DNA from 3 places in the Microbacterium sp. R1 genome. Region 1 is predicted to be linked to each of the others. Evidence: predicted binding sites of a transcription regulator. Region 1 holds the regulator's gene; each other region holds the start of a gene.
What was found. The regulator HrcA, encoded in region 1, represses chaperone genes, less so after heat shock. The targets are predictions, from matches to a motif close to TTNGCACTCGNNNNNNNCGAGTGCNAA.
Positions count from the first base shown of each region.

Region 1 (3,275 bases):
TTGGCTTCGGCTCCGGTCAACGACACCAGGTCGTCGACTCGGGCATCCGTCGACGATTCGACGAGGAAGTGCAGTGCCATGATCAGTGGCTGCGGAAGCGGTCGCGGAGCTTGGAGAAGAGTCCCTGCTGGAACTGGGCGAGCTGGGGCTCCGGGGACTTCGCCTTCTTCGCGAAGTCCTCGATCAGCGCACGCTGCGCGGAGTCCAGCCGAGTCGGGGTCAGCACCTGGACGCCGACCCGCAGATCGCCGCGCTGCGTGCCGCGGAGCGGGGTGATTCCCCGTCCCTTGATCGTGAGCACGTCACCGGACTGCACTCCGGGACGGATCTCGAGGTCGACCTCGCCGTCGAGTGCCTGGATCTTGGTCTCGGTACCGAGGATCGCGTCGGTCATCGACACCTCGAGGGTCGCGAGCAGGTCGTCTCCCTCGCGGCTGAACGCCGCGTGCGGGTTGACGGTCACCTCGACGTACAGGTCACCGTTCGGTCCGCCCGCCTTGCCGACCTCACCGGAACCGGGAAGCTGCAGGCGGAGCCCCGTCTCGACACCGGCGGGGATGTCGAGCGACACCGTTCTGCGCGAACGCACGCGACCCTGCCCCCCGCAGGTGCCGCAGGGATACGGGATGGTCGTGCCGTAGCCCTCGCAGGTGCCGCAGGGCTGAGAGGTGACCACGTTGCCGAGCAGGCTGCGCACCTGACGCTGCACGTGGCCGGAGCCGCCACAGATGTCGCACGTGACCGGCGAGGTACCCTCCTGACAGCACGACCCCTGACACGTCTCGCACAGCACGGCGGTGTCGACCTCGATGTCCCGATGCGCCCCGAACACGACGTCGCCGAGGTCGAGCGTGACCCGGACGAGGGCGTCCTGGCCCCGCTCCCGACGCGACCGCGGACGCGCACCGCGCCCTCCCCCTTGAGAAGCACCGAAGAACGTCTCGAAGATGTCGCCGAAACCGCCGAAGCCGCCGAAGTTCCCCGCGGCGCCGTCTCCGCCGCCCATGTCGTAGCGGCGGCGTGACTCGTCGTCGCTGAGGACGTCGTACGCATGGGTGACGAGCTTGAACTTCTCCGCAGCGTCGTCCCCGGGGTTCACATCCGGGTGCAGCTGCCGGGCAAGGCGTCGGTACGCCTTCTTGATCTCATCGGTGGAAGCGTCCCGGGACACCCCGAGAACCTCATAGTGGTCCGCCACAATCGCCTTTCTGCGTGTGTTCTCGTGGCGACCGCGTCAGCGGCCGGCCTCGTCTTCGTCGAGCATCCGCGACAGGTAACGGGCCACGGCCCGCGCTGCGGCGAGATTGCTCGGGTAGTCCATGCGCGTCGGCCCCATCACGCCGACTCGCGCCGTGCCGCTGGGGGCGGCGTAGTTGCTGGCCACGATCGACGCCTCACCGAGGCCGAAGGGGGCGTTCTCTGTGCCGATGCTGGCCGCGAGACCGTGCTCGTCGGTCACCATCTCGCTCATCAGTCGCAGCAGCGTCACCTGCTCCTCGATCGCCTCGAGAAGCGGATGGATGCTCCCGCGGAAGTCCTGTTCCCGACGCGCGAGGGTGGCCGCCCCCGCCATCACCAGACGTTCCTGACGGAAGCTGCCGAGCTCGTCGACGACGACGCCGGCGAGCGTGCGGAGCACCGCGTCCTGAGGCTTGTCCTCCGCCCCGAGCAGCAGCTGAAGACGGTCGGATGCCTCACCGATGCCCTGTCCGGTGATCAACGACGACAGGCGTGCACGCAGCACCGCGAGGTCGGACTCGTCGATGATCTCCGGCAGGGGGGCGATCCGCTGTGACACGCCGCCGGCATCGGTGACCAGCACGATCAGCAGCCGGTTCGGTGCCAGGGCCACCAGTTCGACATGCGTCACGTGCGCACGCGCGAACGACGGATACTGTGCGAGCGCGACCTGACCCGTCAGCTGCGTCAGCACCCGCACCGTGCGCACCATCAGGTCGTCGAGATCGGCCGGTTCGCCCAGGAACGACTCGATCGCCGAGCGCTGTGCCGAAGAGAGCGGGCGCAACTGGGCGAGATGATTCACGAAGACGCGGTAGCCCTTGTCTGTGGGAACCCTTCCCGACGAGGTGTGCGGAGCGGTGATCAGCTCTTCATCCTCGAGCAGCGCCATGTCGTTTCGGATCGTGGCGGCCGAGACGCCGAAGGAATGCCTGTCGACGATCGACCGGCTGCCGACGGGTTCGTGGGTCTCGACGTAGTCCTGCACGATCGCGCGGAGAACCTGCAGCCCTCGCTCTGTGACCATCGCCCTTCCCTTCCGCTGGCACTCGGACGTTCAGAGTGCCAATCCTACCCCGTGCAGCTGCGGGTTCTCCGTACCGCGGACCGACGACTCTAGGATGACGCTCATGACCTCCTCCCCGCATGCCACGCTGTCGACCGGCATCGTTCGTGGCGTCGAGGAGGCGGGGATCGTCCGCTACCTCGGCATCCCGTATGCCATGGCGCCGTTCGGCGAGCACAGGTTCCGCGAGCCGCAGCCTGTCGCGACCTGGGACGGCGTGCGCGACGCACTGGAGTTCGGCCCCACTCCGCCTCAGGTTCCGTATGCGGGCGCCATCGGCGAGCTGCTCGGCTCGGTGCGGATCGACGGAGACGACATCCTCACGGCGAACGTCTGGGCTCCGTCCGACGCCTCCGGCGCCCCCGTGCTGCTCTGGATCCACGGCGGCGCGCTCGAACGCGGCACCGCCGCTCTTCCGCTCTATGACGGCGCGGTCTTCGCGCAGGCGGGAATCGTCTTCGTGTCGATCAACTACCGACTCGGCTCGGAGGGGTTCTCCGTCTTGGAGGGCGCCCCACGGAACCTCGGCCTGCGCGATGCGGCTGCGGCCCTCGAGTGGGTGCACCGTGAGGTCGCCGCTCTCGGCGGCGACCCGACACGGATAACGGCGATGGGCGAGTCCGCCGGTGGAGCCATCGTCGCCGGACTCCTCGCTCGGGCGGACTCCCGCGCACTCGTCAGTCGCGCCATCATCGAGTCCGGACCACTCCAGGCGCAGACTCCGAAGAAGGCCGGACGTGTGACGGCTCGACTCGCGAAGCGACTCGGAGTACGAGCCGACCGCGTCTCTTTCGCCGCTCTGACGCCCGAGAAGCTGTTGGACGCACGGAAAGCTCAATCCGCCGGATCGTCTCCCCTCGGCGGGGCTCCGGCGTTCCAGTTGGCGATCGACCCCGAGAGCCTTCCCCGGTCACCGCACGAGGTGCTTCGCGAGATCGACACGCCGCTACTCATCGGGAGCAACACCGAC
Region 1 covers NZ_JADDUD010000001.1:2,177,207-2,180,481, forward strand. The annotation lists gene ILP86_RS10700 (16S rRNA (uracil(1498)-N(3))-methyltransferase) at 1-80, opposite strand, end outside; gene dnaJ (molecular chaperone DnaJ) at 83-1,198, opposite strand; gene hrcA (heat-inducible transcriptional repressor HrcA) at 1,235-2,266, opposite strand; gene ILP86_RS10715 (carboxylesterase/lipase family protein) at 2,370-3,275, shown strand, end outside.

Region 2 (3,275 bases), 1.2 Mb from region 1:
ACGCGGACGATGTTCGCGCCCGTCGCCTCGTCGCCCGAGAGCGAGAGAGCGTCGAGGGCCTTGGTGCCCGACTGGATGAGCGCGACGCCACCACCGGGGACGATGCCCTCCTCGACGGCTGCCTTCGCGTTGCGGACGGCGTCCTCGATGCGGTGCTTGCGCTCCTTGAGCTCGACCTCGGTCGCGGCACCGGCCTTGATGACCGCCACGCCACCGGCGAGCTTCGCCAGGCGCTCCTGGAGCTTCTCACGGTCGTAGTCGCTGTCGGTGTTCTCGATCTCGCGACGGATCTGCGTGACGCGACCCTCGATCTGGTCGGCCTCGCCCGCACCCTCGACGATCGTGGTCTCGTCCTTGGTGACGATGACCTTGCGCGCACGACCCAGCAGGTCGAGCGTGGCGTTCTCGAGCTTGAGGCCCACCTCTTCGGTGATGACCTGGCCACCCGTGAGGATCGCGATGTCCTGCAGCTGCGCCTTGCGGCGGTCGCCGAAGCCCGGAGCCTTGACGGCGACCGACTTGAAGATGCCCTTGAGCTTGTTCAGCACGAGCGTCGCGAGAGCCTCGCCCTCGACGTCCTCGGCGATGATGACGAGCTCCTTGCCGTCCTGGATCACCTTGTCGACGATCGGCAGCAGGTCCTTGATGTTGGAGACCTTCTGGTTCGCGATGAGGATGTACGGGTCCTCGAAGACCGCTTCCTGGCGCTCCGGGTCCGTGACGAAGTAGGGGTTCAGGTAGCCCTTGTCGAAGCGCATGCCCTCGGTGAGCTCGAGCTCGGTACCGAACGTCTGCGACTCCTCGACGGTGACGACGCCCTCCTTGCCGACCTTGTCGATCGCCTCGGCGATCAGTTCGCCGATGGCGGGGTCAGCGGCGGAGATCGAAGCCGTGGCGGCGATCTGCTCCTTCGAGTCGATCTCCTTGGCGCTGGCGAGCAGCTCCTCGGTGATCGCAGCGACGGCCTTCTCGATGCCGCGCTTGAGCGAGATGGGGTCGGCGCCGGCTGCGACGTTGCGCAGACCCTCGCGGACCAGCGCCTGAGCGAGGACCGTGGCGGTCGTGGTGCCGTCACCCGCGACGTCGTCGGTCTTCTTGGCGACCTCCTTGACGAGCTCCGCACCGATCTTCTCGTACGGGTCGTCCAGCTCGATCTCCTTGGCGATGGAGACGCCGTCGTTGGTGATGGTGGGGGCGCCCCACTTCTTCTCGAGAACGACGTTGCGGCCGCGCGGGCCGAGGGTGACCTTGACCGCGTCGGCGAGGATGTTCAGGCCGCGCTCGAGGCCGCGGCGGGCCTCCTCATCGAAAGCAATGATCTTTGCCATGAGTTTTTTCGTCCCTCCTGGACGTAGACGTTGGGTTTAGCACTCAGAGTGAGAGAGTGCTAACGCCATTCTGGCACTCGACACCTTCGAGTGCAAGCCGCCGGAGGTACGGCACCGGCCGAGGTCAGGGGGTGGGCGTCTCGCCGGCTGAGCTCGATCGATCGAGGCCGATGACCACTGTGAACTGCTTGTTGCCCTCCTCGGTCTGACCCGAGTAGTAGTCGCTCTGCTGCACGGCCGCTCCACCGAGCACGTTCGCCAGTCCGATCGCCGCGAGTTCGTCCTCGTCGTTGACGTAGAACACGGTCGTGGTGGCGAAGTCCTGGCTGGAGCTGTCACCGGCGAAGACGTTCTCCGACGCCCACCCGTTGTTGATGAGCAGGTCGCGCATCTGGGTGTCGAGCCCTTCCTCCGGCGTGCCGTTGAGGATCATCACGGAGATGGAGGTGTCCACCACGCCCGTCTCCACCGGGGTGGGAACGGCGCTGGGAGCGGCCTCGGGGAAGAGCGAGATGCGTCCCATGACCACGAGCGATCCGAAGATGCCGGCGATGATGAGCACCAGAGCGGCGACGAAGGACCACAGCAGCACGACCCAGCCGTTCATCCCCGGAGCTTCGGCGCGATGCGCTCCCACCCGTCCGGTGGAACGGGGAACGTCATCGAAGCGATCGCGGGAGGGCTTGGACACTCCTCGATGCTAGCGGCACCTTCCTGGCAATCCGTTCTCCGGCGCGGCACTGCTCGTTCCGAGAGCCTTCCTCGAGTCGCTTCAGCCGACGAAGCCCGGTATCCGAGCCGACCTCTGCCTGGCGCGTGAATCCCTGATCCGGCGCAATCTCCGCACCAGCATGGGGTCGTATTCCAGGGCGGCCTCCGACTCGATCAGGCGTCCGAGGAGCTGGTAGTAGCGGGCGGCGCTCATCCCGAGCTGAGCTCGGATGACCTCTTCCTTGGCCGATCCATGGCGTGGCCAAGCGACCTCCAGGGCGAGGATCGTGCGGTCGCGCTCCGTGAGATCTCCGAGCATGAGTCCAGGTTAGGACGCATCAGACAGCGAAGCCGTTCGCCACTCCCACCAGCCCCCGAGCGGATCTGCGGCCGCGCGCACCCGTCCGTCGAGCGCCACCACGAATCCCGGCCAGTCGTCGCCTTCGACCGGCGGCTCCCAGACATCGAGGGCACCGGGCGGATCGATCGTGACCCACCGGGCGTCCAGAGCGGAGATGCGCGCGACCAGCGCCTCCCTCCGGGCCCTCGGGATATGGACCAGCACACCCGGCGTGGTGACGACCAGGGTCGCCCCGCTCGGCGCCGCCGCGGCGAGCGCATCGATCTCCTCGAGGGCATCGCCGGCGACGATCAGCGGCGGATCCGATGCCGCGATTTCGAGCGCGGCATCGATGCGCTCCTCCCGCCCCTCCTCTCCCGGCCACACGAGCCCACGCAGCCAGCGCCGATCCCGTTCATCCGCCGCATCGAGGGGCGCGAGGTCGACGCCCGCCCGCCAGACCACGTCCGGCATCCGCAGCGGAGGCAGCGCGCCCGAGACCCGGCTCTCCAGCACGACGGTCGAGGGTCCGTCAAGAGGATCGAGGGCGCTCCTGACCGATCCATCCGCCGCGATGAAGCGATACGAATAGCGGTCCGGGTACAGGCACAACCCCGCCGACGCTCCGACCTCGAGCAGCGCGATCGGTCCGGCTATCTCCGACAGCACGGGCAGTAGCGCCGCGAGGCGGAGGGGCTCATTGGTCTGGAGGCTGCGGTTCGCGCACTCGGCGACCACCGCGTCGGCGTTGCGGAGCACGAAGTCCCTCCACTGCGGGTACCCGACGAGTCCGGAGCCGAGCATGCGCGTCACGGCGAACACGAGGGGCGGCTGCCGACGATTCTCCGGGATCCGCTGGAGGATGCCCTTGAGCTCGTCGTCGTCCGCCACACCGG
Region 2 covers NZ_JADDUD010000001.1:989,517-992,791, reverse strand. The annotation lists gene groL (chaperonin GroEL) at 1-1,328, opposite strand, end outside; gene ILP86_RS05080 (LytR C-terminal domain-containing protein) at 1,453-2,019, opposite strand; gene ILP86_RS05075 (DUF3263 domain-containing protein) at 2,101-2,358, opposite strand; gene ILP86_RS05070 (DUF2332 domain-containing protein) at 2,368-3,275, opposite strand, start outside.
Region 2: the regulator HrcA is predicted to act here: its motif matches at 1,365-1,391, upstream of groL (chaperonin GroEL).

Region 3 (3,275 bases), on a different contig from region 1:
CTGGCCGATGACGTCTTCTTCACCGTCGCAGTTCGCGGGTGCGGAGCGGTCACGCGCGGAGGAGCTGGCCGGCGAGGGGTTCGTCTCGTCCCTCGAGATCGTCGGTTCCTTCCGCACCTTGCCGGTGTGGACCGGGGACCGCGTGTCGGATCTGGGCACCGTCGAGAAGTGCCTCATCGTCGATGCGGTCGATGCGATGACCTGCGCCGCCTCCACCGCCGCCGTCGAGTCCGGTCTCGAAACGCGGATCGACCGCGTCGACGGCGGAGACGGTGCGCTCATCGGCACCTCGACTCTCGCGGCGAGGTTCACGAGGTGGCAGACGCCCTACCTCGTCATCACCGAGGCATCGCCGGGGAAGGGAGGCCCGGGCGAGATCGTCCGGGTCGAGGCCCCACCCGGTGACCCCATCGTGGTCGAACCGCCGGGCCGCGATCCGGACGGCTGAGCGGACGTCAGCTCGCCGCGGGCACCCGGTCGGCGAGGATCGCGCGGCGCTGGTCGCCGATACGGACGAGGATCAGCGTCGCGTCCTGGTCTCCGCGCAGCGTGAGCTTCTTCCGGAAGGCGGCGGGATCGACATCCACTCCGCGTTTCTTGATCTCCAGGCGTCCGACATCGTTCGCCTTGAGCGCGGCGTTGATCGCCTTGGGGCTCGCCGGAAGCGTCTCCCTGACGCGGAAGGACTGCACGAACGGACTGGTCAGGGCTGCGTCGGATGTCAGATAGGCGATGTGTTCGTCGAGCATGCCGGCGTCGAGACTGCGGGCGACCTCTCCGATCAGCCGCGCGCGGATCACCGCCCCGTCCGGCTCGTGCAGGAAGGCGCCGAGCTCGCGCACGGGCTCATCGGCGGTGTCGGCCGCAGCCATGAGCTCGTGCGAGCGCTCGCCGCGGATCACCAGTGCCGCGCGGCGCACTCCTTCTCGGGCGAGGGATCCGCTCCACACGACGAGTTCGACCACGCTGCCGTCGGCGCTCACCCACTGCGCCTCGGCATCGGCGGGCAGTGCGTCGCGGTCGTGAGCCGGTCCGAGCTTGATGCCGGTCGGGCGACGTGCGGCCACATCGAACGCCCAGTCCAGGGAGGGGGAGTAGTCGTCGGCGGAGACACGCCTGGTCTCGCTGTGCCCGGAGGTGCGTCTGGCCGGGTCCATCCAGACCGCGTCCCCGTCGTCCAGTCTGGAGAGGGCTTCCTCCGCCGTCTCGTGCCGCACCGCGGCGTCGTCGCCGAACGGCGCCAGGTTGTATGCCGCGATGGCGGAGGTGACCTCGTCGGCGTCGACGGCGTGCACTTGGAGTCCGGCTCCGGCGAAGGCGAGCGCATCGCCGCCGATACCGCAGCCGAGGTCGGCTACACGGGTGAAGCCCGACTGACGGATGCGCTGGGCGTGCCGTGCCGCGACACCGAGCCGCGTCGCCTGCTCGAGGCCGGCCCTGGTGAAGAGCATGCGGGCGGCGAAGGGGCCGAACTTCGTCGCTGCCCTCGACCGCAGGTGCGCCTGCCCGACGACGGCGGACACGAGGTCGGGGGAGTGGCCGGCCGCACGCAGCCGCGACACCGCTCGCGCGACCTCGGTGGTCGACTCGATGGGACCGGTCGTGTCGAGAAGCTCGAGACCTTCGGGGGTGAGCAGGGCGCGCAGCTCGGACATCTCCACGGTCTCAGCCTAATCGGCCGCGCCTCGAGTCGAACCGCGTCGCTCACTGGCACTCGCATTGCGTGAGTGCCAGCCGAGCGCCTAGACTGGATTAGCACTCTCGGGTTGAGAGTGCGAACAAGTCTTTCGTGTCAGCGTCAAGAAAGAAGAGGTAGACCGTGTCGGTTTCCATCAAGCCGCTCGAGGACCGCATCGTCATCAAGCAGGTCGAGGCCGAGCAGACCACCGCGAGTGGCCTGGTCATCCCCGACACCGCCAAGGAGAAGCCCCAGGAGGGCGAGGTCGTGGCGGTCGGCCCCGGCCGCATCGACGACAACGGCAACCGTGTTCCGCTCGACGTCGCCGTCGGCGACCGCGTGCTCTACAGCAAGTACGGCGGCACCGAGGTGAAGTTCGGCGCAGACGAGTTCCTCGTCCTGTCGGCTCGCGACGTCCTGGCGGTCGTCGTCCGCTGATCTGCTGAACCTGTTCCCCGCCTCTCATGAGGGGCAGGGTGAGGTCCTCGAAGGGGGCCCGGATGCGTCTCGCATCCGGGCCCCCTTCTGCGTCCGCCAGCGTGCATCCCTTTCCTGCCAAACTCCGCCGGGAGGCTCAGCCGTCGCGGTCCGCATCCTCGCCGCGGGCATAGGGTTGTGCGGTGACCCCAGAGACGACCCGCGCCACGCAGACCGCCGGAGTCGCCTACGCCGGAGGGGCGTACCTCCTCTGGGGCGTGCTTCCCCTCTACTTCCTCCTCCTCGTTCCGACGGGTCCGTGGGAGGTCGTGGCCTGGCGGGTGCTGCTCTCCTTCGTCTTCTGCGTCCTGCTGCTCACCGTCACGCGCGGTTGGGTGGCCTTCGGCGTCATCATCCGCCAGCCGAAGCTGCTGGGGTTGACCGCGCTGGCGGGTCTGCTGATCTATGTGAACTGGCAGGTGTTCCTGATCGGAACGCTCAGCGGCAACGTCGTCGAGACGAGCCTGGGGTACTTCATCAACCCGATCACGACCGTGCTGCTGGGTGTCTTCGTGCTGAAGGAGCGCATCCGCCGACTGCAGTGGGCAGCCATCGCCATCGCGGCGATCGCCGTCATCGTGATCGTCGTCGCCTACCGGCAGTTCCCGTGGATCGCGCTGTCGCTGACCGCGTCCTTCGGCGTGTACGGGCTCATCAAGAAGAAGATCGGCCCTGCGGTCGATGCGATCAGCGGCCTGACTCTGGAGTCGTTCTGGCTGATCCCCATCGCGGTGGCGCAGCTGATCATCGTCGCGCTCACGTCGGGCATCACGATGGGCGCGAACGGGTGGGCGCACGCGTTGCTGCTGGCCTTCGCCGGTGTCGCCACGGCCGTTCCGCTGCTGCTCTTCGCCGCGGGAACCCGACGCATCAACCTCACGGTGATCGGCATGATCCAGTTCATCACCCCCGTCATGCAGTTCCTCATCGGGGTCCTGGTGCTGCACGAGCCGATGCCGGCCGAGCGCTGGGCCGGCTTCATCATCGTGTGGATCGCGATCGGCGTCTTCGTGGTCGACCTCCTGCTCGCCGCGCGACGAGGGCGCAGGATTCCACGGGTCGAGGCCGCCTGATCCCGAGGACCACGGGTCAGGGAACCCGGTCCCGGATCGTTAACGCA
Region 3 covers NZ_JADDUD010000003.1:228,718-231,992, forward strand. The annotation lists gene ILP86_RS14935 (hypothetical protein) at 1-448, shown strand, start outside; gene ILP86_RS14940 (class I SAM-dependent methyltransferase) at 456-1,655, opposite strand; gene groES (co-chaperone GroES) at 1,820-2,116, shown strand; gene rarD (EamA family transporter RarD) at 2,299-3,228, shown strand.
Region 3: the regulator HrcA is predicted to act here: its motif matches at 1,708-1,734, upstream of groES (co-chaperone GroES).